One region of the Aeribacillus sp. FSL K6-8210 genome, then DNA from elsewhere that is predicted to be linked to it. Evidence: predicted binding sites of a transcription regulator. Region 1 holds the regulator's gene; each other region holds the start of a gene.
What was found. Region 1 encodes Rex, which represses fermentation and respiration genes when NADH is low (regulators of the CRP and FNR family bind a similar motif). Its sites were predicted from a motif close to TTGTGAAATATTTCACAA; they were not measured.
Positions count from the first base shown of each region.

Region 2: NSQ41_RS09530 (DUF2249 domain-containing protein) is a predicted target of Rex. The motif match lies at 2,528-2,545, and genes of this name have one in related genera.
Region 3: qoxA (cytochrome aa3 quinol oxidase subunit II) is a predicted target of Rex. The motif match lies at 1,386-1,403, and genes of this name have one in related genera.
Region 4: NSQ41_RS18535 (AtpZ/AtpI family protein) is a predicted target of Rex. The motif match lies at 1,831-1,848, and genes of this name have one in related genera.

Region 1 covers NZ_CP150172.1:398,023-405,409, reverse strand. Annotated here, with positions in the region: gene groL (chaperonin GroEL) at 1-1,137, opposite strand, end outside; gene groES (co-chaperone GroES) at 1,191-1,475, opposite strand; gene NSQ41_RS02075 (type II CAAX endopeptidase family protein) at 1,724-2,455, shown strand; gene NSQ41_RS02070 (YdiK family protein) at 2,460-2,663, shown strand; gene tatC (twin-arginine translocase subunit TatC) at 2,756-3,502, opposite strand; gene NSQ41_RS02060 (twin-arginine translocase TatA/TatE family subunit) at 3,525-3,698, opposite strand; gene NSQ41_RS02055 (redox-sensing transcriptional repressor Rex) at 3,713-4,354, opposite strand; gene NSQ41_RS02050 (ABC-F family ATP-binding cassette domain-containing protein) at 4,666-6,588, shown strand; gene tsaD (tRNA (adenosine(37)-N6)-threonylcarbamoyltransferase complex transferase subunit TsaD) at 6,863-7,387, opposite strand, start outside.
Region 2 covers NZ_CP150172.1:1,985,046-1,992,432, reverse strand. Annotated here, with positions in the region: gene NSQ41_RS09545 (metal-sulfur cluster assembly factor) at 419-721, opposite strand; gene NSQ41_RS09540 (hypothetical protein) at 767-2,014, opposite strand; gene NSQ41_RS09535 (DUF2249 domain-containing protein) at 2,001-2,228, opposite strand; gene NSQ41_RS09530 (DUF2249 domain-containing protein) at 2,233-2,466, opposite strand; partial or broken gene moaA (GTP 3',8-cyclase MoaA) at 3,568-4,549, shown strand; gene NSQ41_RS09520 (MogA/MoaB family molybdenum cofactor biosynthesis protein) at 4,560-5,060, shown strand; gene NSQ41_RS09515 (molybdenum cofactor guanylyltransferase) at 5,066-5,689, shown strand; gene glp (gephyrin-like molybdotransferase Glp) at 5,721-6,986, shown strand; gene mobB (molybdopterin-guanine dinucleotide biosynthesis protein B) at 6,983-7,387, shown strand, end outside.
Region 3 covers NZ_CP150172.1:3,905,713-3,913,099, forward strand. Annotated here, with positions in the region: gene qoxB (cytochrome aa3 quinol oxidase subunit I) at 1-277, opposite strand, end outside; gene qoxA (cytochrome aa3 quinol oxidase subunit II) at 346-1,308, opposite strand; gene nfsA (oxygen-insensitive NADPH nitroreductase) at 1,775-2,524, opposite strand; gene NSQ41_RS18895 (BCCT family transporter) at 2,787-4,373, shown strand; cobalamin riboswitch at 4,560-4,759, shown strand; gene metE (5-methyltetrahydropteroyltriglutamate--homocysteine S-methyltransferase) at 4,910-7,192, shown strand.
Region 4 covers NZ_CP150172.1:3,831,663-3,839,049, reverse strand. Annotated here, with positions in the region: gene NSQ41_RS18540 (S8 family serine peptidase) at 1-1,804, shown strand, start outside; gene NSQ41_RS18535 (AtpZ/AtpI family protein) at 1,988-2,215, shown strand; gene NSQ41_RS18530 (ATP synthase subunit I) at 2,218-2,601, shown strand; gene atpB (F0F1 ATP synthase subunit A) at 2,608-3,318, shown strand; gene atpE (F0F1 ATP synthase subunit C) at 3,388-3,600, shown strand; gene atpF (F0F1 ATP synthase subunit B) at 3,882-4,346, shown strand; gene NSQ41_RS18510 (F0F1 ATP synthase subunit delta) at 4,343-4,882, shown strand; gene atpA (F0F1 ATP synthase subunit alpha) at 4,898-6,406, shown strand; gene atpG (ATP synthase F1 subunit gamma) at 6,497-7,354, shown strand.

The DNA of each region.
Region 1 (7,387 bases):
AACTTTGATAACTGCTACGCCGCCAGCTAATTTTGCTAAGCGCTCTTGAAGTTTTTCTTTATCAAATTCAGAAGTTGTTTCTTCCAATTGAGCTTTAATTTGATTTACGCGAGCTGCAATTTTGTCGCTTGCGCCTGCGCCTTCAACAATTGTAGTTGTTTCTTTCGTTACAACAACTTTTGCAGCGCGGCCTAATTGAGAAATAGTAGCGCTCTTAAGATCTAAACCTAAATCTTCTGTAATAACTTCACCATCTGTTAAAATGGCGATATCTTCTAACATTGCTTTGCGGCGGTCACCGAATCCAGGAGCTTTTACAGCTACAGCATTAAATGTACCGCGAAGTTTGTTCACAACTAATGTTGCTAAAGCTTCGCCTTCAACATCTTCAGCAATGATTAATAAAGGTTTGCCTTGTTGTACAACTTGCTCAAGAACTGGCAAGATTTCTTGGATGTTAGAGATTTTCTTGTCAGTAATTAAAATGTATGGATTTTCAAGAACAGCTTCCATTTTATCAGAATCTGTTACCATGTATGGAGAAGCATATCCGCGGTCAAACTGCATTCCTTCTACAACGTCAAGCTCAGTAGTGAAACCTTTAGATTCTTCAATAGTGATAACGCCATCGTTACCAACACGTTCCATTGCTTCAGCAATTAATTTACCTACTTCATCATCCGCAGCAGAAATAGCAGCAACTTGAGCAATTGATTCTTTTCCTTCAATTGGTTTAGAAATTGCTTTTAATTCTTCAACAGCTGTAGCAACTGCTTTTTCAATTCCTTTACGCACACCCATTGGGTTTGCGCCAGCTGTTACGTTTTTAAGTCCTTCGCGGATCATTGCTTGAGCTAAAACTGTTGCAGTAGTTGTACCGTCCCCAGCAACATCGTTTGTTTTGCTAGCAACTTCTGCAACTAATTTTGCACCCATGTTTTCAAATGGATCTTCTAATTCAATTTCTTTTGCAATCGTAACGCCATCGTTTGTAATTAACGGAGAACCGAATTTTTTCTCAAGAACAACGTTACGGCCTTTTGGTCCTAAAGTAACTTTAACCGCATCTGCTAATTTATCCACACCACGCAGCATTGCACGACGTGCTTCTTCACTGAATTTAATTTCTTTTGCCATGTTGCGAAAACCTCCTCAAAATTTAAATTGTCTATGATATTGGGCTGTCTCTATTAGCCGATCACAGCCAAAATGTCGCTTTCACGCAAAATTAAGTATTCTTTGCCGTCATATTTTACTTCTGTGCCGGCGTATTTTGAGAAGATAATGCGATCGCCAACAGCAACTTCAACTGCAACACGTTCACCGCTGTCTAATACACGACCAGTACCAACTGCTACTACTTTACCTTCTTGAGGTTTTTCTTTAGCTGTGTCAGGCAATACGATGCCGCTTGCTGTTTTTTCTTCTGTTTCAACAAGTTCAATTACAACGCGATCACCTAATGGCTTTAACAAGGGAAACAACCTCCTCAAATATCTTTTGAGATTTTCAAAATTTATTCCTTATTCATTATTAGCACTCATTGCTATCGAGTGCTAACACCAATTATTATATTAAAGAAACCTCCTCTATTTTTCAAGTCTCTTTTAAAAAAATTTTAACATCCTCCATTAAGTGCTTACCTTGTCAAAATTGTTTTTCTTTCTTAAAACCATTGTGTGTTAAAATAGTCATATGAATCTTTTATAAAGGAGAACTATTCGTGAAAAAGCAATATTGGTGGATCATCATTACGTACATCATTATGCAGCTCTCATCCTATATTGGAGTTCCCCTTTTTTATGAACTGGGTGTTGGCGTCGATGGAAATCTCAATGCAGGACTTTTTCAAGCGCAAGCATATTGGTCGATTACAAGTTTTACTGCTGCGTTTGTCATTATTTTATTTCTCCTTCGTCATGAACGAAAAAATAATGTCCGGATTGAAAAAGCTTCTTTCGGCGAATCTGCCATATGGGCTGTTTTCGGAGTTTTTTTAGCTTTTTTCATTCAAACAATCGTTGGCAATATTGAAATATATGTACTTAAAGTTAATCCGATGTCGGAAAATACTCAAGTTATTATGGATTTAATTGAAGCAACGCCTTATTTGATTATTGTCACATCAATAATAGGACCGATTCTTGAAGAAATTATCTTCCGAAAAATTATTTTCGGGGTGATTTATCAAAAAACGAATTTTTGGATCGGCGCGCTTGTCAGTTCGCTATTATTCGGCATCGTGCATGGGGAGCCTGAACTTTTATTGCGTTATACAGCAATGGGATTTACGTTCGCTTTTTTATATTATAAAACAAAACGCATATTAGTCCCTATTTTTGCCCATACAATGATGAATACAATCGTAGTCATCATTCAAACAATTTATCATGATGAGATTGAAAACATGATGAAGCAAATGGAACAAATACAAATCATTATTGGAGGCAGCTAAGATTATGAATTTTCATCCCGTTTCCATGGGACTCTTCTATTTTATCATGGGAGTTCTATTTACATATTTAGCAATTCATCATGCTGAAAATGGTATGTGGACAGCTACAAATATGATTTTAATGATTTTAGCCACGTTTGATTTTGCTGTTTCCATCCGCATGTTCACTTTCTCATATAAAATTCGGAAAGCAAAAAACAACCGATGAGGTGTAATGATATTATCCCTCTTGTGTAGACAGTAGGAAAAAAGCCTATACTGTCTACTTGACAGGGATATGTTTATAACAGCCCATCGGTTTTACTTTTGATCTGATTCTTTTATTTGAGAAGACTGTGCTTTTTTGTAAGCAAATCTTGAAACAATGATACTTATTTCATACAAAATGAATAGCGGAATCGTGACCATTAAATGCGACACAATTTCAGGCGGCGTAATGATCGCTGCGATAACAAGCAATACAAAATACGCATATTTTCTAACCTTTACCAAAAACGCCGGATTGATGATCCCGAGTCTTGTTAAAAACATAATGACAACGGGAAGCTGAAACAACAGTCCGAAAGGCAATGTTAACTGCAGCAGGAAACGAAAGTATTCATTTATTCCTATCATTTGTTGAATGTTTAAATCATTGGAAAGCCGCCCCATAAAATCGATGACAAAAGGAAACAAAATAAAATAAGAGAAGCTTATACCTAAAAGAAATAAAGCAACCGACAACGGTATATAGCTTAATGTGACCCGCCTTTCTTTTTCATACAGTCCTGGGCTGATAAACGCCCAAAGCTGGTACAATAAAACAGGGAAAGTTAGAATTAAAGCAATAATAAATGTAAACTGCATATAAACGATCAATGGATCTGCAGGACGAAAAGCATTTAAGGCGAATTGCTTTGCTTCATCAGTTTGCTGTAAAAAAACAATAATTGGCTTCGCTATGAAAAAGCCAGTAATCATAGCAACGAAAAAGAAAACGACTACAATAATCAGCCGTTTTCTAAGCTCCGCTATATGCTCCAACACGGACATTTTTTTTTCGCTCATCATTATTCATCCATTCTTCTTGCTATTCATTTTTCTTGTTTTCTTCATCATCGTCTGCTAAGCCCTTCGTGGCACTTTTAAACTCCTTTAATGATTCTCCTATAGCTTTTCCAAGCTCAGGAAGTTTTTTCGGCCCGAAAACAAGCAGAGCTGCAAATACAATCAACAGCAAGCTTCCAATTCCAATTGTTGGCATTTAATATCGCTCCTTCAATCTTCATTCGAATAATGTTTTAAAAAATATGCAAGAGCCTGAAGTTCAACAGATAGATCGATATGATGAATCCGAATTTTATCCGGAACATTTAAGCGAGCCGGCGTAAAATTTAAAATGCCTTTTATGCCTTTTTCCACTAACCGATCCGTTATTCCTTGAGCGGCGGTTGCCGGGACCGTTAATATCGCAACAGGCACATCATCAGGCAATTCACTTTCTAGCTGATCCAAATGATAAATTGGAACTCCACCAATTTTCATTCCTACTTTTCGTTTATTAATGTCAAATGCAATAACAATTTGCGTGTTGTTATTTTTTGTAAAATTGTAATTTAAAAAAGCTGTTCCCAAATTTCCGACGCCAATGAGGGCAACTTTGGTCAACTCATCTTGGTCAAGCGTCTTTCTAAAAAATGATAACAAATAATTGACATTATATCCATAACCTTTTTTGCCCAGCGCTCCGAAATATGAAAAGTCCCTTCTAATTGTCGCAGAATCTACTTTGACTGCTTCACTCAGTTCTTGAGAGGAAACACGTTGTTTTCCCGAGGCATGTAAATTTTGCAAAAACCGATAATATAGAGGTAATCTTTTTGCAGTTGCTTGCGGTATCTTAGATTGATCTTGATTCAATGCTCATCCCTCGCAATCCAAAACAACCTGACTAATTTTGTTTTTAGCTATGTTTTCTAGCAAGCGGCTGCTCGCCTGTATGAAACAATATCAGACTGATAACGCTTCCATCCTGATCTTCTTCTCCGTCTACATTTCTTTTTATTTGTTTTTTCTCCAAACTCTCCTTATATAAAAACTATACACTATTTTTTTATTCGTGTCTTTTGAACGATTGTTACAATTTCTTGTCCTTTTGTTCATCAGGTCAGTTGCCTGCAGTCAAATATATAGGCTACACTTATTCTAGCAAAGATTGAGGTGAACTATGGATGATTTTATTGCAGTTAAACAAAATCACAAAATATTATGGTGCTGACCTTATTTTATCGAATATTAAGCTGGAAATCCAAACAGGAGATAAAATCGCCGTTGTAGGCCGCAATGGAGCCGGAAAATCAACATTATTGAAAATCATTGCCGGTGAAATGCCCTTTGATTCTGGTGAAATTGTGAAGCCAAAAGATTTAACAATCGGCTATCTGGCACAAAACACAGGATTAGAATCAACTAAGTCGATATGGGATGAAATGCTAACCGTTTTTGAAGAGCTGCGGAACATCGAAGCTGAGCTGCGAAATATTGAACAAAAAATGGCAGCTATCTCCTCAGCTGGAGATTCTCATGCTTTGCAAAGCTTAATGAAGGAATATGATTCACTCCAACATTTATATAAAGAAAATGGCGGATATCAATATGAGGCGGATATCCGTTCTGTGCTGCATGGATTAGGGTTTGCTGATTACGACTATTCAACTAAAATTTCGGTTTTGAGCGGAGGACAAAAAACCCGGTTAGCACTCGGAAAGCTCCTGTTGAAAAAACCGGATCTGCTCATACTCGACGAGCCGACAAACCATCTTGACATGGAAACATTAAACTGGCTCGAACAATATTTACAGCATTATAATGGAGCGGTTCTAATTGTTTCCCACGACCGGTACTTTTTAGATCGCGTTGTCAACACTGTTTATGAAATATCACGAACAGTTTGTACGAAGTATGTTGGGAATTACAGCGCTTATTTAAAACAAAAAGCGGAAGCGTACGAAAGGGAATTAAAACAATTTGAAAAACAGCAAGAAGAAATCGCGCGGATGAAAGATTTTATTCAACGAAACTTAGCAAGAGCATCGACAACGAAACGTGCGCAAAGCAGAAGGAAAATGCTTGAGAAAATGGAAATACTGGACAGACCCGCTGGGGACGAGAAGTCAGCCAGCTTTTCCTTCGAAATCGAAAAGCAAAGCGGCAATGACGTGTTAAAAGCCATTGATTTGTCCCTTTCCTACGATCAAAAAACTCCGATCGTGAAAAATATTAACTTTTCGATCAACAGGAAGGACTCAATTGCCTTAATAGGGCCAAACGGAGTTGGAAAATCTACCTTATTAAAAACGATCATCAACCGCTTAAAGCCGCTGAGCGGAAAAATTCAGTTTGGATCTAATGTCCAAATCGGATATTATGACCAGGAACAAGCGGATTTGTCTTCATCTAAACGGGTTTTAGATGAATTGTGGGATGACTATCCCGAAAAAACAGAAAAAGAAATCCGAACGGTTTTAGGGAATTTTCTTTTTTCCGGAGATGAAGTGCTGAAAACCGTCTCGTCTTTAAGCGGAGGAGAAAAAGCTCGGCTCGCTTTAGCGAAATTAATGCTAAAAAAAGCTAACTTTCTCATCATGGATGAACCTACGAATCATCTGGATCTCGACAGCAAAGAAGTATTGGAAAACGCTCTGATAAATTTTCCTGGAACAATCTTGTTTGTTTCGCATGATCGTTATTTTATCAACAAAATCGCGACCAAAATTTTTGAATTATCCACAGAAGGCATTGCCGAATATATCGGGGACTATGATTATTACATTGCAAAAAAAGCGGAGATGATCGAGCTTGAACAGTTGAAAGAACCAACTATCGAAACCAAAGAGCAAAAACAAGGAAAATTATCTTATGAACAAGAAAAAATATTGAAAAAAAAGGAACGGCAAAGACAGCGCCGCATTGAAGAACTTGAAAACAAAATAGCAGAAATTGAAGAAGCGATCGCTGAAAACAATGAAATGCTTTGCGATCCAAATATATACCAAGATCATGAAAAAGCTCAAAAACTTCATGATCAAAATGTCATGTTAACGGAACAACTAGATCAACTGATGGAGGAATGGGAATCACTTCTTTCTGAATAACCGGCTCATGCCGGTTTTTTATTTATTTTGTTTCCTTCAGCATGTTTCTCTCAAACAGTTATCCACATCATTAGTTCCTTACCTTATAATATTTTTCTTATTTGTTCACATTATCCACAACAAACCCCTTTAGTTATCCACATGTTTCACCTTGTTTTTTCTTCTTCTATTTCAATGTTTCGTCTTATTTATCCAAAATGAAGCTTTTCTTTGTGGATAACCTGTGGTTAAAACAAAAAAATAGGGCCGCTGTTCATTCGACCCTATTTTGCCTCTATATATATGACGTTAATTCCAATCCAGGATGAGCATTCATACGATAATCACCGAAAATTCCTTTTTCATAAAGTACATCAGCGAAAGCTGCAATCATGGCCGCATTATCTGTGCATAAGGACAATGGTGGAATGACGAGGTCGATCCCTTTTTTCTTTTTGAATGCTTCCTCCATAGCAGTTCTTAATCCTTTATTCGCCGCTACTCCGCCTGATAAAAGAACTTGCTTAGCTTGATACTTCTCACTGGCACGAACAGTTTTTTCCACTAAAACTTCTACAACACTTTGCTGAAAACTTGCAGCCATATCTTTCGGATCTATCGTGATCCCTCTTTGCGCCGCGTTATGAAGAGTGTTAATCACCGCTGACTTCAGCCCGCTGAAACTAAAATGAAACGAGCCTTCTTCAAGCCATGCTCGCGGCAAATCAATGGAAGCAGTTCCTTCATGTGCTAGCCTGTCGATATGAGGCCCGCCCGGATAAGGCAGGTTTAATGTTCGCGCTACTTTATCATAAGCCTC
Region 2 (7,387 bases), 1.6 Mb from region 1:
TGCGAATTCCACTCGGAATTTACTGACCGGTATGGCCGACGGTAAATGTATTCTTTGCTTTTATTGTTTTTAATTGTCCCATAGTTGGCGTCAGTTTTGCCAATTCTTACGGAATGACAATATTTTGAGCTTTTTCATTGGAATGGACGAAACGTCATTTGCGATTTCAGTTACATTTTTTTGGTTGACACCTCCGGAAAAACAAGGAACAGCGATTATCCCCTGCAGGAAGAAAGCATTTGTAAAAAGATTTTCCTGGAAGGGGATTTTTTTGGCTGGGAAACGATTAAACGAAAATTTTAAATGTGATGCCGTTTGTTTGGGAGCTGGAAGAAGAGCCAAAAACACCAAAATAATTGGGACTTCTTTCATAAAAAAAGCTGTCCCTTTCAGGAAAGGAACAGTCTTTGAAAAACGTTTAGGAAAGGAACCCTAGCTGCCTTAATGCTTTTTCGCTCATTCTATCAGGGGACCAAGGCGGATTCCAAGTGATTTGGACATTTACGTCTTGAATGCCTTCAATATCACGCAACGCGCGTTTCACACCGCCTGCTATTGAGTCGTGCAACGGACAGCCGGGTGTAGTCAATGTCATTAAAATGAATGCAGTTCCGTCTTTTACTTCAATCTTATAGATCAGTCCTAAATCAACAACATTAATTCCCAATTCAGGATCTAAAACGTTTTGCAGTTTTTCCAAGATCTTTGCTTTTATTTCCATTGTAACATCACCCTTTATATTTCAGTAAATCGTTCCCTCATTTTTTTATTTCAGCAATACAGAGCCAATCGTACAGGCAAATAATCCAGAAAACAGCACCATTCCTCCTTGAGCAAGATGAAATAGACCAGTACTTGAAGAGGCAAGAGCAGCGATCATGCCGATAAGACTCGCAACAAATAAACAGCATTCCATCACAATCCATTTTTCATTTATCATTTGTTTCAAAGTCGGCACTGCTTCTTTGCCGATTTTTTTGCTATACCGGTGTGTCCACCATAGAAAAGGAACAATTTTATATAAGTAGCCAATGATGCTTAATACAATCCAGCCGAACAGATAACAGTAGATGATGATGGAAAAGATGCGGGAATGGATTTCACTTTCAAAAGAAAAACCGGCCGCCGCTATATGCAGGATGACTCCAAAAACAATGGCCAAAAGAGCAAACAGAAAAGGTTTATCCAGTTTTTTCTTCATCCTTTTCTTTAAAATGGCAAACATATGGTATGCAAACAACCCATATCCGACAGCCATCAATTGAAGCCCTGCTGATAACAACCGGTCATTTGCCGTTATAAAACTGATGAAAGTTAACACAAGACCGCTTATATAAAAAATGTAGACATATCGGGCCGTGTTCATTGAAAAATGATGCGCCAATGAAAACATCGGAACCATTTTGTAAGAAAATCCGAAGATAAGAAGTGTAAACCAGCTGGAAAATCCCAGCAATATATGTGCTTTGAAAATCAAATCATGATCGATTAATTGTCTGCCGCTCCAAAAATGATAGGCAAGCGTCAATCCGAGCCCGATCGTTAGGAGCAAACAAATGAGGGCGGTACCAACAAATAAAGTGATGACCGTTCTTTTCTTCTGTTTTTTTAATGTCATGAACATCTGCCATAAAAACATTACAATCCCGCAAGTAAGAAGCAAGCCTGAAAATATAGCCATTTGAATATTAAAGGCCAGGCTGATGCTAAAAGATAGTATTCCTAATGACGTGACGACCATTTGGATAAAAGCGAATGCTTCATTCCATATCGGGGTTAAAAACACGACTGGAACAAGCTGATACATGGCTCCCATGGCTGTCATTAAAGCAAAGCCAATCACTAATAAATGGACAGCTGACAATACGACAGGAAGGCGCATTTCTCCGGTTGAAAGCTGACGAGTTGACAGAAATAAAAGAATTTGAGAAAGGAAAAACGCCAGCAAGCCAAAAATAATAAACGAAAAAGGGATTCGAATATTCGTTTCATAAGTATGATTAGCCGTCATCATCGTCATCCTTCTTTTCAATCGTTATTTCATAGCTTCCATCACTGCGCTTTTGCGTTTGATAGGTATAACCGAGATCGTCAAGCTGTTCAAATAAAAACATCGGGCGGCGGTCATTAATAATTTTCAACGCTTCTCCTTTTTTTAATTTTGCTAATGCCGTTAAAGTCCGCATCATCGGTTGTGGGGGCTCTAAGCCGCGATTATCCAGTATCATTTTTTCATTCCTCCGTTTTAACAAAGGTAATTTTCCAATGTTTATCCTCTATTTTTTCCGCTTGATAAGAAAACCCTTTTTTCTTCATGATAGGAAAAAGCGGAACAGGTTTAAACGGAGCGTGTAAAATAAATACATCTCCTTGTGCAAGAGGCTGAATGGCCGCCATGATTTTTTGAAACGGCTCTAATTTCTTCTTTAAATCTTCGCGAACATCTAATTCAACAGTTTTTCCCATCCATATTCTCCTTTCCATCTTTTTTATCAATGTTCATCATAGTAAAAACAATTCCCGCAATTTGTGATTTGCTTCACTTCATCGTCATCACTTTTGAAAAGTTTATGAATAATTGATTCGTGATGCCGTATTGGCATATATCCTTCCAATTGAGGGAAGGGAAGATGTTGCAACATCATTAGAAAATGTTTCAGTTTTCAATGAAAGATCGGTACCATTTCGCTAAGGATATTGTTTTGCTTGAAATAGAAAGGAGAGTGTGTGTTTTTAAAGCGGAAACAGCTGATGGCATGTAGGGAAATTTATTTCTTTGCTAATATGGTCAGCGGCCATTGTGCGAAAAATACGTCTAACCCGGACAAAGCGCTATTGCAAAAAGATCATTCTAACATTGAAAGTATGTCATTGACATCAAAAAGATGGTTGCCTGAAAAGTGTGCTAGAAGAAAAAAGCGGGGCGTAAACCAAGTTAATGCCATTCTCGAAAACGATTGAGAAGTTGTTCATCTATTTAGGTAGCTGGTATTTTTTCATCTTATTGTAAAGTGTAACTTGTGAAATCCCTAATTCTCAGGAAGCTTCGGATTTGTTGCCGGCGGTTTTCTTTAATGTTTTTCTATCAGTTGTTTTTCGATAGTATCTTTTTTTCAATCAACTTTGAGTTTTTTCGAGTCTGGACGGATTCTCGACAGGTGACCCGAAATGGAAAAAGCTAAGAAGATCCTGTTGATGGATGAACGGTTTTCTAATATAATAACCATTCTTTCCATCAAGTCGCCAAGCATTGGTACATTGTCCATAATGAAAACTGCTGATTCTATTATGAAAGCCTCCGTTTGCCGAAATCGTAAAATATTTTTTGTGTATCTATTTTGCTTTCTCAATTCATTATATAGAGCCCCATCATGTTAGCCATAAAAAAAATGATAAATTGGTAAAATGTATTCCAAATAGGTTTCTTTTTCAGAAAATTTTTTTTACAATTAATTTAACCTTTTATGATCATTCGAATTTATGTGACAGAGATCTCATTCTATTGTTTATCTTGTCTGTAACATATGAAGAATGAATGTATAAGGAGAGGAAGATGTTGCGAGATCAATGAACCGCCCTTTATTGAATTTGCGCATTTCGGTGACAGACCGATGTAATTTTCGTTGTGTATACTGTATGCTGAAATGGAAGGAAGACAGTATTCTTTTATAAAACGGGAATAACTAATGACGTTTCAAGAAATATATCGTTTGGCCAGCCTCTTTACGTTTAGGCATTCGAAAAATTCGTCTGACCGGGGGGGAAACCGCTCCTCCGAAAGGACATTGATGTACTAATATCGATGTTAAAAAATATTCAAGATCTTCAAGACGTTTCATTGACCATTAACGGATATTTTTAATATCATATGCCAAGCGTTTAAAAAAAGCGGGCATGAACCGGATCAATGTCAGTTTAGATGCTTTAAATAACGAAATTTTTTCTAAAATGAACGGAGGTAAAGCAAAGTCTGAGGAAATTGTTAGAGGAATTGAAGAAGCGGTTGCACAAGGTCTGGCGGTAAAGGTGAACATGGTTGTAAAAGGAATAAATGAGAGCGAAATTTTACCGATGGCTCGTTTTTTTGAAGAAAAAGGAATGACGATCCGCTTCATCGAATATATGGATGTCGAAACCTTAAACGGTTGGAAAATGGACGAAGTTTTGACGAGCAAAGAAGTTCATGATATGATTCACCAAGAAATACCTCTTAAACCAGTTCAGTCAACGTTTTTGGCGAGGTTCCTAAAAGGTATCGATACCGAGGTACGGATGTGGAAGGCGGTTTTATTTCTTCCTTATCAGGAGCTTTTTGTTATGATTGCACGCGAATGCGCCTATCAGCTGACGGTAAAAAGTATACATGCTATTTGCCTCAAACGGCGTTGATTTATTAGTTAAAATGCGAAAGGGAGCAAGCGGTGAAGAAATATTGGATGAGATCACCCGTGTTTGGCAGGCTCGGGACGATCGTTATTCCGAAGAAAGAGGAAGGATCAATGCTCTTTCTGCAAAAAGACGTGTGGAAATGTCTTATATTGGCGGGTGAGGTGTGATTGATGAGTGTATCTGAACATCGCAGCAAGGCAAATGGCCCTGTTCGCTGCAAAGTGATCACCGTTTCTGATACGAGAACGAAGGATACGGATAAAAGCGGTGCATTAATCATCGAATTATTAACGAGAGAACAAATGGAAATAATAGATTACGAGATTGTGAAAGATGAACGGGAAGCCATTCAATCTGCTGTGAAAGAGGCTTCTGAGGAAATTGATGTTTTTTTATTGAACGGCGGGACTGGTTTTACAAAACGGGATGTGACGGTAGAAGCGGTAAAAGAATTGCTTGACAAAGAAATGGTTGGTTTTGGGGAATTGTTTCGTTATTTAAGCTATAAAGAAATTGGAAGCGCATCCATGCTTAGTCGAGCACTTGCCGGTTCAATTGGACAAAAAGTCATTTTTTGCATGCCGGGATCGACAAATGCGGTTCGTCTTGCCATGGAAAAGCTGATTTTGCCGGAACTTCGCCATCTTGTTTGGGAGATGAATCGTCAGTGAACAAGATGATCGGGATTGTGCTAGCAGGAGGACAGTCGAAACGGTTTGGGCAACCGAAAGCATTTGCGAAAAGAAATGGAAAGGAATTTATTTTATATAGTATCGAAGCGCTGCAATGTATCACAAAAGACGTGGTTGTTGTCATACATCCTGAAATAGATACGAAATGGCTGCAAAGGAACCAGCTGACATATATTCAAGATCTCGAATTGTATCAAGGAAAAGGACCTCTTGCCGGCATTTATTCCGTTATGTCCCAATTCAAATCCGAATGGTATATCGTTTTACCTTGTGATACTCCTTTTATCAATGCGCATTTGTTGAAAAAATTACAATTATACAGAAATGACGGTTGTGAAGCGATTGTTCCTAGTGTTCACGGAAATATTCAGCCATTGATCGCCATGTACCATCATCGAGTGAAGGAAAAAATACGATGGCACCTTGAACAAAATAAGTTAAGCATGAAGCATTTTCTTCCAAGTATTCATACTAGATATGTTGAGATCAATGATGACGATGCTTTCATCAATATTAATACAAAGGATGAATATGACCAGTATATTGTTCATAATAACCTTTTTCCTCAAGCCTCCCTTTTCCAAAACAAAATAAATGTTCCTTGGTAGTATCGGGTGGGGGCAAGAAGGGTGGAAAGGAATGGGATCGTTGCGAAAGCCAATTCAAGTAGAGGAAGCAATCGACCGGGTGTTGGAAAAAAGCTATGAAGGTGAAATAGAGTATGTATCAATCGAAAACAGCTTTCATCGTGTGCTTGGTCAAGATATAACTGCTACAACGGATGTGCCTGGATTTGATCGATCCCCTTATGACGGATATGCTGTTTGGGCAGCATCGACCGAGGCCGCTTCAGCTTCCAATCCAGCAGTTTTGGAAGTCGTCGGGACTCAAGGAGCAGATTCTGTTTGGAAAGGATCTTTAAAACCTTTTCAAGCCGTTAAAATTATGACTGGCGCTGCCATTCCAGAAGGTGCAAATGCCGTCATCATGAAGGAATTAACACAGGAATTCAGAAAAGACGGAAAAACATACGTGCAAATAAAAAGAAAAGTTGAGGCAGGAGAAAACATCTCCCGCATCGGAGAAGATATGAAAAAGGGCAGTTTGCTTATCGAAAAAGGAACCGTGATCACTCCGGGAATATCCGCTGTTCTGGCAACGTTCGGGTATCATTACGTTCCGGTTATGAAGAGCCCAAAGGTTGTCGTCATAGCAACCGGGAGCGAATTGCTTGAAGTGTATAAACCGCTGGAAAAAGGAAAAATTCACAATAGCAATACTTATATGCTGCAGGCACAAATTTTCAGAGCTCACGGTGAACCGATTTTATACGGAATTGTGAAAGACACATTTCAAAATGTATTTCAAGCTGTTACAAAAGCAATGCAAATGGCCGACATTATCATCACAACAGGCGGAGTGTCAGTGGGCGATTTTGATTATATCCCAAAGGTGTACGAGCATCTTCAAGCCCAAGTTTTATTCAATAAAATTGGCATGCGTCCAGGGAGTGTTACCTCTGCAGCAGTTGTCGGCAACAAAATTTTGTTCGGCCTCTCAGGCAACCCTTCCGCTTGTTATGTCGGTTTTGAGCTGTTTGTCCGTCCGTATATAAGGGCGATGCTCGGACAAAAAAATTGTTATTTAAAACGAGCCCGGGCGATTTTAACGAAAGATTTTTTAAAGCCGAATCCGTTCACGCGCTTTGTGAGAGCAAAACTGTCCTATCATGATGGAAAGCTAGTAGCTGATCCGATTGGAAGGGACAAATCAAATATTGTTTCATCCTTAATTCATACTAATAGTTTAATTGTTTTGCCTGGCGGAAGCAGAGGATTTCAAGCAGGCAGTGAAGTTAACGTGCTGTTAATCGAAGATGAAGAAGGAGCCTCCAGTTGGCTATGATGATTTTACAAGTGGTAGGGCATCAAAACAGCGGAAAAACTACGCTAATTGAAAAATGCATCAAAGAGCTGACCAATCATGGGATAAAAGTCGGTACTTTTAAACATCACGGTCATGGTGGAAAACCGGATATTCCAAAAAAAGATACGTATCGGCATTGGGAAGCTGGTGCTGTTGTTTCGGCGGTTCTAGGGGAAGAAACTTTGCTGTTGCAAGCTGAAATAAAAGCGAATGAACATTTTTCGAACATTATGGAACTTTACCGGCATTTTTCAATTGATGTATTGATTATCGAAGGATTGAAAAAAGCTCCATACCCGAAAATTGTCTGTATCCGTGATGAGAAAGATCTTCATCTGCTTGATTTATCAAATGTGATCGCATCGATTAGCTCGATCCCT
Region 3 (7,387 bases), 540 kb from region 1:
TAAATAAAATCATAATGGTTCCATGTGTAGTGAAAATTTCATTATAATGCTGTGAATCTAAAAACGTATTATTTGGCACTGTCAATTGGGCGCGCATTAAAAGTGCGTCTACGCCCCCTCGGAATAGCATTAATACGGCGGAAATAATATACATAATCCCTATTTTTTTATGGTCAACAGTCGTTAGCCACTCTTTCCACAGCCATTTCCATTTTTTAAAATAGGTTAATACAAAAACGATACCAATAATTGTTAATACAATGGCTGCATCCGCCATATATATAAGGGGTTCGCCGGTAACGAAAAATTCATCCCATTTCACAGCACGTTCCTCCTTCCTTCCGATTAATGTCCTTCGTGCTGATGGCTTTCATGTTCACGATTATCATGATGATCAGATTCAACTTCCTCCAATTTTATGGTACCGTGCTTTTCTTTTGCAGGGATATTGTCTAAATGCTCACCTGGTTTCGCAAAATCAACCCACGCCAAATGTGTTCCAGAAAAAGTCAATTTATCTTTTAAAACTCCGACTTGGATGATTTCGTTAAATTGTTTTTTCGTCAGCAATGGAGCTGATGCTTGTGTTTCTTTCACCCATTTATAAAAATCTTCTTTTTCCATTGCGTTCACATCAAATGTTTGATGGGCAAATCCTTCTCCTGTAAAATTTGAATTCCGCCCTTTAAACGTACCGACATGATCAGCCTGCAAATAAAGAGTCATTCCCATTCCAGCCATATTATATTTTTGTCCGCCCAACTCTGGAATCCATAAAGCGCTCATCCCGCCGACAGCTGTCAATTTAAATTCAACTGGAACATCTTTTGGAATGTTGACATAATTGACTGTTTCAATATTTTCCTCCGGATAGCTGAAAATCCATTTCCAATCGGCTGCTGTCGCATGAATGACAATTGGTTCAACTCCTCTAGATTCCTTCGGCGGTTTTTCAAGCTCAAAAGTCGCCTTAACCGTTGGTATCGCCAATGCAATGACAATCAACACAGGAATCGCCGTCCAAACAATTTCAAGCACTGTATTCCCATGCTGTTCGGGCGGTTCATAATCCATATTGTCAGGTCTTTCCCTGTATTTCCACAAAATAATCGCAAACAATGAAAAAATGACGACAATAATCAAAAGCATAAATCCAACAGACCAAAGGATTAAATCTTTTTGAACAGCCGCTACCGGCCCCTTTGGATTTAATAAGACAAACCGTTCGCTGCATCCTGATAGCAGGAGCAAAACGGATAATGGCAAAACTTTCATAACCAACTTCAGCCAACTTGGTTTGGCCGGCATTGTGATCCCCCCTAGGATTTTCAAAAATGTGCCAAAAAACGTCAACCATTCACTTTGAAACAAAAATCATCTGTTGTAAGTGAACTTTATCACAAATTTATGTAAAAAAACTTGAATTCAATAAACAGTCAATAAAAGATTAAAATTTTGTAAAAAAATCGCCATCAATCCGACACAAAACAGGAAATCATGTGAATCGAAAGGAATGATTGCCTCTATTGCTAATAGACGCATAAGAAAAACCGGGCGAAAAACATCAACGCCCGGTTTTTCTATTCGCACACATCGGTCTTTTTGTTTTCTACATACTATACGATCGGAAAATCAGCTAATTTCTAAATCTATCCATTTTTAACAAAAGCGGATAATCTCATTGTTTCCATGTTCCCAAAATTGATTTCCATTTATTTCATCAAACAATTTGTCCATACCGCAACAGAGACAACTTGGCAAGAAACTGTTCATATTATTTTAAGTTATAGCCTTTTCTTTCCACAAATTGTTTCATATACATTCTCACCGGATTTGAAAGAGCGCGAGCCATTTGCCCTGTCCAAGTATCTTTGCGGACACCATTTGTACGTTTTTCATAATATTTGGATACTATTTGATTATATTCAAGAAGCCCCTGTTTATATATTTCTTCGTTTTGCTCATATTCTTCCTCATGATAAACATGATGTAAAGGCAATCGGGGTTTTTTTCCGGTATCAACGGCCGGATAGCCGACCGTTATGGCAAAAAGCGGGATGACCCGATCAGGAACTTTTAGCAGCGCCGAAACATCCTCTAAATTGTTGCGAATTCCGCCAATATAACAAATGCCAAGCCCCATGGACTCAGCGGCTAATGCAGCATTTTGCGCGGCCAATGCCGCATCAATAAGCGCAACCATAAATTTTTCTGTGCTTTCCAAGGATACCGTCACGTCTTTATCTTCCATTTCGCCTATTAGTTCGTGCCGGTGCAGATCTGCGCAAAAAACAAATAAATGGCCGCTTTTTTCCACATAGTCTTGGTTCCCCGCCAGTTCCGCAAGTTTTTTTTTCGTTTCCGGATTTTTCACCCCAATGATTGAGTAAGCTTGTATGTAACTTGAAGTCGAGGCCGATTGGGCACATTCCACAATTAAGCGTATTTGTTCATCCGTAAGCGGCCGATCTTCAAATTTTCGAACGGATCGATGGTTTAAAATGGTTTCGATCACTTTATTCATCATCATCATCCTTTCTTTTATATTCTTTTCTCAAAGTTTAACTTTTTTAGACGCCCATTTCATCGATTTTGTTTTTCGGCCAAGCAAAATGTGAAACGTAAGGATTTGGCCGTAATCGAGAGCATTTATAAGGATTTCTTATAAAAAATAAAATAAATTGAATAAAAAAGCTTATTACGACAAATTAATCTGAAAAATTAAACTTTCTATCAATTTTGTTTAAAGATATAATAAAATGTAATCTTTTTTAAAGGGGGATTTGATGAAGAATCGAAACATTATGGATTGGCCGACCTTTATCGGGGCGCTGCTTTTGCTGTTAATTGTAGCCGCTCCATTAGCAGTATTCCCTGAACAAGGCGAAGCCATTGTATTAGCTGCCAGCAGCTTTTTAACACAAAAATTTGGAATATTGTATTTAATCATGGGTGCAGCAGTATTGATTTTTATTCTTTATGTTTCTTTTAGCCGATACGGAAAAATCAAACTGGGGGATCCTTTAGAAAAGGCTGAGTTTCCGACATTATCTTGGGCAGCTATGCTTTTTTGCGCTGGAATTGGATCAAGTGTTCTTTATTGGGGAACGATTGAATGGGCTTACTACTATACGGGACCTCCATTTGGCATCGAACCTAGATCAAAAGAAGCCGTTGAATGGGCGGCCGCATATGGAATTTTTCATTGGGGACCGACGGCATGGGCCATCTATTGCCTCCCTGCCCTGCCAATCAGCTATTTCTATTATGTAAAGAAAAAACCGGTGTTAAAAGTAAGCGAAGCGTGCCGGCCTCTCATTGGCAAAAAAGCAGATGGACCAATAGGCAAAATCATTGATGTCTTGTTTATGTTTGGTTTGCTGGGCGGAGCTGGAACGACACTCGCTTTAGGGACGCCGCTCATTACAGAAGGAATTCATGAACTTTCCGGCATCGAACCTTCGATGACACTCCAAACAGTGGTTTTGCTTATTTGTACATTGATCTTCGCAGCAAGCGCTTACTCCGGTTTGCGGAAAGGCATTAAAATTTTGAGCGACATCAACCTATGGCTTGCCGTATTATTGTTGGTGTTTGTCTTCCTTGCCGGCCCGACCGTCTTTCTGGCGGAAACGGCCGTCAACAGCATCGGCATCATGCTTGATCATTACATGCGGATGTCTTTATGGACTGAACCTTTTAACAGTTTAGGACCGTTTGAACGAACAGGCTTTCCGGAATCATGGACGGTATTTTATTGGGCTTGGTGGCTCGTGTACGCTCCATTTGTCGGCTTGTTCGTCGCTAAAATTTCAAAAGGACGCACTGTCCGCGAAATGACGCTCGGAACAGTAGTATATGGAACGCTCGGCTGCATTCTCTTTTTTGGGATTTTAGGAAACTTTGGATTATTTTTAGAACTGACAGGCCAATACCATGTAACAGCTACATTAGATGAACATGGCGGATCAGCAGCCATTATCGGAATATTGAAACAATTGCCGTTAAGCAACATTGTGATTGCCGTATTTACTGTGCTTGCCGTGATCTTTTTAGCAACAACGTTTGATTCAAGCTCTTATATTTTAGCATCTGTTGTCCAAAAAGAAGTTGCCGATGAACCTTTGCGATGGAACCGTTTATTTTGGGCTTTTGCTCTTTCCGTTTTGCCGCTTATTTTAATGTACCTCGGCGGATTGTCCACATTGCAGACTGTTAGCATTATTGGCGGTTTCCCTTTGTTGTTTATTTTTGTCCTTTTAGCCGGTTCTTTTATCAAAGCGGCAAACCAAGATTTTTATTCCAGTAAATCTCAATTATTTAAAATGTATCCTAAAAAGAAAGGCGTGAAAAGAAACCTTCTCTCGAAATAACTGTTTTCCGGAAAAATCCCAACCGCTGTAAAGACCCGCAGAAAACCTTTATGTTCTGGCGGGTTTTTGTCATGTAAAGCGGAAGAAATCGCAAGCCATCTACTTTCCTAAAAAATTTTTCTTTTTAATTGCAAATGTGGTGTTGAAAAATAAAAAAAAATCCTCTATTCTGATAATTATAGTTTCATATGTGTACCAGCAACAGGTGCGTCATATTGCAGCCGCAATATGCGCTTAAAAGGGAAGTTTGGTGAAATTCCAACACGGTCGCGCCACTGTGATGGGGAGCTTTTGATCATCAGCCACTGTTTCTGCCAGAGAAATGGGAAGGAGATCAAAAGCGTTGAACCTAAGTCAGGAGACCTGCCTGTTGTATGCACTACGACCTACGCGTCATAGGGAGGAGTGAGAAGCCATGTTCATGTTGAAACCATTTGGGTGCCTCAACACGAGCTAGGATATCCAGTCCCTCTTTTATTAGCGTAAAGAGGGCTTTTTTATTGTGTTGAGCAAAAATCAAATGGGAGGTTTTCGTAATGGCAGCCATTAGTTCAAATCTTGGCTATCCGCGAATTGGCGAACGCCGGGAATGGAAAAAAGCTTTGGAATTATTTTGGAATGGAGACATTTCTGAAAGCAGCTTACTGGAAACGTTGAAAAAGATCCGTCTTTCCAACTTAAAGAAACAGCATGAAAGCGGAATTGAGCTGATTCCCATAGGAGATTTTTCGTTTTATGACCACGTTCTCGATACTGCTTTCATGTTTGGATATATTCCTTCGAGGTTCCAGCATATGGATCCCCGTTCCATCAAAACATATTTCGCAATGGCAAGGGGATCCGAAGAAGCCGAGGCTTTAGAAATGACAAAATGGTTTGATACAAATTATCATTATATCGTTCCGGAACTGGAAAATAAGCCGCCTGCTTTTTTGGAAAACCGTCTGCTCAAGCTTTACAATGAAGCAAAAGACGAACTAAATATTGAGACAAAACCTGTTGTTTTAGGGCCGATTACTTTTTTAATGCTGGCGAAAAAATATGAAAAACGAGATTTTTATAAGCATTTATCTGCTTTCATCCCAGTTTATATTCAATTGTTGACAGAGTTGCATCAAGCAGGCGCAAAGTGGGTGCAAATCGATGAGCCTGTTCTCGTTCAGGAAATTGATGAGTCATTGATTCCGTTGTTTAAAGAAGTGTATGAAGCTTTTCACGAAGCGAATCCATCTTTGAACATACTGTTGCAAACTTATTTTGAAAGTCTTTCTCACTATCAACATATCGTTTCATTGCCTGTTGCTGCTATCGGTCTTGATTTTGTACATGATGGGGGAGCCAACAGTGCAAACATCCAAAAATTCGGGTTTCCAAAAGACAAAATATTGGCTGCCGGTTTAATCAGCGGCCGCAACATATGGAGGGCATCATTAGAAGAAAAAGCAAGCAAAATTGATTTTCTCGCTCAGCATGTTGATGTTGATCGATTGATCATTCAACCTTCCTGCAGCTTGCTCCATGTGCCGGTTACCGTAAAAAATGAACACGAATTGCCGGAAATTTTAAAAAATGCTCTCTCCTTTGCAGACGAAAAATTAAGTGAAGTCCATCAGCTGACACAATATGCAAAAGGTGAATTAAGTATAAGCGATTTACGATACGATGACCGTTATTACACGCAATTTATGAATTCTGATTTTCGGACAAACCGAAACGTGCAAGAGGCAGCCGCCAAGATTGAATCCTACCCGACGAACCGTGTGGACTTTTCTGTTCGGCGCAAGCTGCATAAAAATAGATGGAACTTGCCAATTCTACCGACAACAACGATCGGCAGCTTTCCGCAAACGAAAGAAATCCGCCAAACCCGTTTAAAATGGCGGAAAGGCGAATACACAAACGAGCAATATGAGTCTATTATCAAAGATGAAATCAAAAAATGGATTGATATTCAGGAACAGCTTGAACTTGATGTATTGGTCCACGGGGAATTTGAACGAACGGACATGGTGGAATATTTCGGAGAAAAACTAAAAGGAATTGCTGTTACCAAAAACGGCTGGGTGCAATCTTACGGTTCACGCTGCGTCAGACCGCCGATCATTTATGGCGACGTTGCCTTTGATCAGCCGATGACCGTCAAAGAAAGCGTCTATGCCCAATCATTGACGGACAAACCTGTAAAAGGAATGCTGACTGGACCTGTCACCATCTTAAACTGGTCTTTTGTCCGTGATGACATTAGCTATGCGGACGTTCTTCGCCAGATTGCCCTTGCCATCCGCGAAGAAGTATTAGCTCTGGAGAAAAACGGCATAGGAATGATTCAAGTTGATGAACCTGCTATCCGTGAAGGGCTGCCGTTAAAAAGATCGAAGCAAAATCAATACATCGAAAACGCCGTCGAAGCTTTCAAACTTGCCACCAGCTCCGTCAAACCGGAAACACAAATTCATACTCATATGTGCTATTCCCAGTTTGAAGATATGATGGAAGCGATCGATAAGCTTGATGCAGACGTTATCTCGATTGAATCGTCCCGCAGCCACGGAGAACTTGTTCATGCTTTTGAAAAGTACCAATATAAACGGGAAATCGGTTTGGGCGTTTATGACATCCACAGCCCGCGTATACCTTCCGTCCAAGAAATAACCGAAAATATCGACCGTGCATTAAAAGTACTCGATGTACATCAGTTCTGGGTGAATCCTGATTGTGGTTTAAAAACAAGAGCGGTCACCGAAACTGTCAATGCACTCAAAATCATGGTGGAAGCGACAAAAGCGTATCGGCAAGCCATCGCCGCAAAACAAATTTGATCCTATTAAGCAAAAGGTACATTTGCTGACACCGTTTCAGATGTTCCTTAGAAAGGATAAAGACCGCACAATTCAACGATGACTTTCGCTGTATGAAAAATAGCGCAACCATCATTGAACACAGTTTTCTCCAAACATAAACAAAAGGCGCCCGGATTAAGGCGCCTCTTTTGATTTTGCACGCCATTTGCGAAT
Region 4 (7,387 bases), 610 kb from region 1:
GATCGACTACAACCACCGAGATTTACAAAAAAATTATCAAGGCGGATTTGATTTTGTAGATCAAGACAAAGACCCAATGGAAACAGTCGCGAAAGACAATTCGAGGACAATTCACGGCACTCACGTAGCAGGAATTATAGCGGCAAATGGAAAATTGAAAGGGGTTGCTCCGGAAGCCTCCATCATTGCCTATAGAGCGCTTGGCCCTCATGGGTACGGGACGACAGACCAAGTTATTGCAGCGATTGAAAAATCGATTGAGGATCAAGTAGATATCGTAAATCTTTCCCTTGGCAATGATGTGAACGGTCCGGATTATCCGACAAGCCTGGCGTTAAACCGAGCCGTTGAAGAGGGGATAACTGCAGTTGTATCAAGCGGAAACTCTGGACCTAACATTTGGACCGTCGGTTCGCCTGGCACTGCAAGCAAAGCAATTTCCGTCGGCGCATCGACACCGCCGCTTGACGTAAAGTATTTAACCCTTTCAGGATTTCAAAAGAAAATACCAGCTGAATCTTTGTTCAATTCTGCCCCTTGGACAACAATTAGAGGACGGATAGAATATGCAGGCTTAGGGGAGAAAAAAGACTTTAAACCTTCTGTTAAAGGAAAAATAGCCTTGGTGAAGCGCGGGGAGATCACGTTTGCCGAAAAAGTGAAAAATGCAAAATCAGCCGGAGCCCAAGCGTTGATTATTTGCAACAACATGAAAGGGAGATTTACCGGCAATTTAGAAGAAAAATTGGACTTTCCTGTTGTCTCCATCTCAAAGGAAGATGGCGAATGGCTGCTGAAACAATTGAATGAAAAATCGTTCATCAAAACAACCATTCAGATAGAAAAAGATCGCCTCGCACCCTTTTCATCAAAAGGACCGGTAACAGTCACATGGGAAGTGAAGCCCGATCTTGTCGCGCCTGGTGTAGCAATTGACAGCACAATACCTAAAGGGTATATGGCTCTTCAAGGAACAAGCATGGCTGCTCCGCATATAGCAGGTGCAGCGGCATTGATCAAACAAAAGCATCCAGATTGGTCGCCGGAACAAATAAAAGCAGCTATGATGAATACTGCTAAACCGCTTTATGATCAAAATGGAAGGCTGTACAAGGTGTTTGAGCAGGGGGCGGGAAGAATCGATATTTTATCGGCTGTTCAGACAAGAGCTCTCATTTATCCGGCATCTCTATCATTCGGTCAATTTCACAAAAATATCGGCAGGAAAAAGAAAGAGATCACGTTAACTCTTGAAAATCTCTCCGATCAAGAAAAAACGTTTGTTTTTTCTAAACCGCATTATCAAAAAGGGGTTCAATGGCAGCTCCCTATTTCCGTAAAGGTTCCTGCTAACGGGAAAAGAGAAGTATCCGTCTCGATTGATGTTGCACCAAAATCATTGAGGGAAGGATTGTATGACGGGACTCTTCTTGTGACAGCCGGCAGCCAGACAATCCGCCTTCCATATTTATTCGTTGTTGGCGAACCGAATTATCCAAAAATCATGGGATTTGAATTTGGGCTTGCCGATCAAGGGAATATGTACCATTATGAACTTTATTTGCCGCAAGGGGCGGATGAATTCGGGATTGCCCTGTATGATCCGGATACTTTAACATTCAAAGGGTTTTTAGACTGGCAAAGAAATATCCCGGGAGGTTTGTTGAAAAGAGATATTTCCGGGCAATTTAAGGACATTCCAAACGGCGTTTACAAAGCGCTCATTTTTGCAAAAAAAGACGGGGAAGAAAGCAGCTATGAAACGACAATCATTTTAGATAAAAAAATATTAAAAAGTCAATAGAAACAGCAAAAATATTTGTGAACAAATTGTGATATTCTTAACAAATAGCTCAACTTTTGACGTGAAACAGATTGACATTGAATGGTGCCTATTGTATGCTAAACGGGGTGGGATGATAAGGTTTTCAACAGCCTTTTGATATAATAAAAAATAAGGTAATTTTATATTGTGAGGACATACCCAATGCGGCAAAAAGAGCACCATCCGCTCCGAGCATACGCTTTAATGACCGCCATTCTTTCCTATTTGGCAGGATCAGTGCTCGTTGGGGTTTTTGCAGGAAGATGGCTTGATCGACAGTTGCATACAGAACCCGTTTTTTTGATCATTGGTCTTCTAATTGGACTGGCTGCGGGAATAGTTGCGATGCTGAGATTAGTCCAACATTTTTTTCAGGAGAATGAACGGTAACTATGGATCGTATTGAAAAATTGTTTGTGCGCAGCAAAAAATATTTGCTGTTTTTGCTTGCCATCTATGTGTTAGCATGTGGGTTTACTCCTTATCAAGATATTTTCCTCGGTCTTGCCCTTGGTACAAGCTTTAGCCTCTATAATTTATGGATACTAGTGCGTAAATCAAAGCAAATACAGCAAGCAATTGAAGAAGGCCGTACAGCACGTTCGCTTGGAACGGTTTCAAGGATGGCAGCCGCAGGATTAGCGGTATTAATCGCACTTAAATTCCCTGAACATTTCCATTTAATTAGCGTGGTTATTGGTTTAATGACAATCTATATTGTCATTATGATAGATTCTATTCTATACATTTGCGGACAAGCTTGGGAAGAGAGGTGAATTTTGTTGGGTCACGAAGCGCCGATAGTAAAATTATTAGGGCTTGAATTTAATTTGTCCAATATTTTAATGATTCTTGTATCTAGCGCAATTGTATTTATCATCGCCGTATTGTCGACCCGCTCTTTGGCAATGAAGCCAACGGGCATGCAAAACTTTTTGGAATGGGTCATGGATTTTGTGAAAAACATTATTAACAGCACGATGGACTGGCAGACAGGAGGCCGATTCCTTACTTTAGGAATGACGCTCATCATGTACATTTTTGTTTCCAATATGCTTGGTCTACCATTCGCTATCGTTGTTGACCATGAGCTTTGGTGGAAATCGCCTACGGCTGATCCTACCATAACGCTGACACTGGCCATTTTAGTCGTCGGTTTATCGCATTATTACGGGATTAAATTAAAGGGCTTTTCCGCCTATGGAAGCGACTTTTTCAAGCCACTGCCGTTTTTGTTCCCGCTTAAAATTATTGAAGAGTTTGCAAACACGTTGACGCTTGGTCTTCGTCTTTACGGTAACATCTATGCTGGGGAAATTTTGCTAGGTCTGCTTGTCAGCTTGGCAACTAGCGGAGCATTCGGCTTCATCGGGGCAATTATTCCGATGATGGCGTGGCAGGCATTCAGTATTTTTGTAGGTGCAATCCAAGCTTTTATCTTTACAATGTTAACAATGGTTTATATGGCGCATAAAGTTAGCCATGACCATTAAAAATAAATGACTTCATCATAATTTTTGTGTAAAAAATTATTTTTAAACAAATAAAGGAGGACTTTATTCATGAATTTATTAGCAGCTGCAATTGCAATTGGTTTAGCGGCACTTGGTGCTGGTATTGGTAACGGACTTATCGTATCTCGTACAGTAGAAGGTATTGCACGTCAACCTGAGGCGCGCGGTATGCTTCAAACAACTATGTTTATCGGGGTTGCGTTGGTTGAGGCGATTCCGATTATCGCGGTTGTTATTGCATTTATGGCTTTTGGTGCATAATTCAAAAATTTCAAAAGAGCCTTGCCCAGATTGGTGTTGGAAAAAGGCTTTTTAGAAGTGCATGCAATCAATTTGCGTGAAGTCCGAATCGAAAGGACAGCAAGTGAAAAAGAGGAAATGGCGAAGTTATTTAAGCATCTTCGCCATTCCTTTATGTTGTGAATGGTAACAGAGTCCCAATATAGCCGGTAGTTGGAAAACGGAAGTTTTGAAGGGAGTGAAACGAAGCCGTGTTAACAGTTGAATTTGCCCTCGGAGCTGGAGGCTTCGCAGCAGGAGATATGCTCGTTCAGCTCGTTGTATTTTTAGTTTTGTTAGCATTGCTCAAAAAATATGCTTTTGGTCCGCTTATGGGCATTATGAAACAGAGGGAAGAATTTATTGCAAATGAAATAAACGCTGCGGAAGAAAAGCATGCGGAAGCCAAAAAGCTTGCCGAAGAGCAGCGTGAGCTATTAAAGCAAGCCCGCATCGAAGCACAGGAGCTTGTTGAAAATGCGAAAAAACTCGGCGAACAGCAAAAAGAAGATATCATCCAAGCGGCTCGTGCGGAGGCAGAAAGACTGAAAGAAGCAGCCAAGAAAGAAATCGAACACGAAAAAGAGCAAGCCGTTGCTGAATTGCGTAATCAAGTGGCATCATTATCCGTTCTTATTGCTTCTAAAGTGATTGAAAAAGAATTGAATGAGGCTGAGCAAGAGAAGCTGATCAATGATTATATTAAAGAGGTAGGAGAACAGTTATGATTGGCGGAGTGGCAAAGCGCTATGCGTCAGCTCTTTTTCAAATTGCAAAGGAAAAAAATCAAGTGAAGCAGTTTGAAGAAGAATTGCGGATTGTAAAGCAGGTGTTTATTGAAAATCAAAAATTGCTGCAAATTTTAGAGCATCCGAAGGTGTTGCTCGAAAATAAAAAATCATTGGTCAATGAAGCGTTTTCTTCATTGAGTGCTGAAATTATCAATACTCTTCTTCTGCTTATCGATCGCCATCGCATCCGCTTAGTTCCTGAACTTGTAGATAACTTTGTGGAGCTTGCAAATGAAGAACAGCAAACAGCAGAAGCAACGGTTTACTCCGTCCGTCCGTTGAAGGATGAAGAAAAGCAGGCTCTTTCAGAAGTATTTGCGCAAAAGGTCGGAAAAAAATCGCTTAAGATCACAAACATCATTGATCAGAACTTAATTGGCGGACTGAAACTTCAAATCGGCAATCGTATTTTTGACGGTAGCATCAAGAGTAAGCTCGAACGCATCGGGCGGAATTTAGCGAAAAGTTCGTAGATAGGGGTGAAACTCATGAGCATCAAAGCTGAAGAAATTAGTGCACTGATAAAAAAGCAAATTGAAAACTATCAGTCTGAAATAGAAGTTAGCGATGTCGGCACAGTTATTCAAGTAGGTGACGGGATCGCACGTGCTCATGGCCTCGACAATGTCATGGCCGGTGAGCTTGTCGAATTTTCAAACGGCGTTATGGGATTAGCCCAAAACCTTGAAGAAAATAACGTCGGTATTGTTATTTTAGGCCCTTTTAAAGACATTCGTGAAGGCGATGAAGTGAGAAGAACAGGACGGATTATGGAAGTTCCTGTTGGAGAAGAGCTGATCGGCCGCGTTGTAAATCCGCTTGGACAACCAGTGGACGGGTTAGGCCCGATTGAAACAACAAAAACACGTCCGATTGAAAGCCCTGCCCCAGGCGTCATGGACCGGAAATCTGTTCATGAACCGCTGCAAACGGGTATTAAAGCGATCGACGCTCTTATCCCAATTGGCCGCGGACAACGCGAGCTCATCATCGGTGACCGTCAAACAGGTAAAACGCAAATTGCGATCGACACAATCATTAACCAAAAAGAAGAAAACATGATTTGTATCTATGTTGCGATCGGACAAAAAGAATCAACAGTTCGAAATGTTGTTGAAACACTCCGTAAACACGGCGCATTAGATTATACGATCGTTGTAACGGCATCTGCGTCTCAACCGGCTCCATTGCTTTATTTGGCCCCATATGCCGGTGTATCTATGGGCGAATATTTTATGTACCAAGGAAAACACGTCCTTATCGTATATGATGATCTTTCAAAGCAAGCTGCCGCTTACCGTGAGCTTTCTCTATTACTACGCCGTCCACCTGGACGTGAAGCGTTCCCTGGGGATGTCTTTTACTTGCACTCCCGTCTATTGGAACGCGCAGCAAAACTTAGCGATGCAAAAGGCGGCGGATCTTTGACGGCATTACCATTTGTTGAAACGCAGGCTGGCGACATCTCAGCTTACATTCCTACGAACGTAATTTCCATTACAGACGGACAAATTTTCTTGCAATCTGACCTATTCTTCTCAGGTGTGCGTCCTGCGGTAAACGCCGGATTGTCCGTTTCCCGCGTCGGCGGTGCAGCGCAAATCAAAGCGATGAAAAAAGTTTCGGGTACGCTTCGGCTAGACCTTGCAGCATACAGAGAGCTTGAAGCATTCGCTCAATTCGGTTCTGATCTAGATAAAGCAACTCAGGCGAAGTTAAACCGCGGTATGCGTACAGTTGAAGTATTGAAGCAAGGCATCAACAAGCCGATCCCAGTTGAAAAACAAGTCATGATCCTTTACACCTTAACAAAAGGATTTTTAGATGATATTCCTGTTGAGGATATTCGCCGCTTTGAAGAAGAATTTTATGCTTATTTAGATCAAAATGAAAAAGAGCTTCTTGAAGAAATCCGTTCGACAGGAAATCTGCCTGAAGACGAGAAAATGGAAAAAGCCATCAAAGGATTCAAAAAAACTTTTGCAGTTTCTGAATAAAGAACGATAAGGCTGTGAAAATACGGGGATTCTTTTCACAGCCGTTTTCAAAACATGATCGGCTATTTTTCAAAAAGGTGGTGAGAACCTTTGGCATCGTTGCGCGATATTAAAACACGCATCAATTCGACGAAGAAGACAAGCCAAATTACAAAGGCGATGGAGATGGTTTCAGCTTCGAAGCTGAATCGGGCGGAAACCAGCGCCAAGTCATTTGTGCCTTATATGGAAAAAATTCAAGAAGTTGTGGCAAACATCGCCCTTGGGAGTACGGACGTAAGCCACCCGATGCTTGAAAAGCGTCCGGTCAAAAAGACAGGATACGTTGTCATTACATCGGATCGCGGGCTTGCCGGTGCGTTTAACAGCAACGTGCTGCGCGCCGTTTATCAAACGATTCAAGAACGGCATCGTTCGACGGATGAATATGCCGTGATTGCCATCGGAAAAGTCGGCCGCGATTTTTTCAAAAAACGCGGTATGCCTGTCGTTGAAGAAATTGTCGGATTAGGCGATGATATAAGCTTTTCGGATATTAAAGAAATTGCTTCCAATACAGTCAAGCTGTTCGAGGATGGAAAAGTAGATGAAATTTATATGTTCTACAACCATTATGTCAGCGCCATCCAGCAGGAAGTAACGGAGAAAAAGCTGCTGCCGCTTTCGGACATCGCTGCGAATAAAAAAATGACGTCTTATGAATTTGAACCGTCTCAGGAAGACATTTTGGCAGTGCTTTTGCCGCAATATGCTGAAAGTTTGATTTACGGCGCCTTGCTTGACAGCAAAGCAAGCGAACATGCTGCGAGAATGACGGCAATGAAGAATGCAACAGACAACGCAAAGGAACTGATCAATACGCTGACTCTTTCCTACAACAGAGCTCGTCAGGCAGCGATTACGCAAGAAATTACAGAAATTGTTGGCGGGGCATCAGCGCTTGAATAGATCACTGAAACAGTACGTTAGGAGGGAAACAGG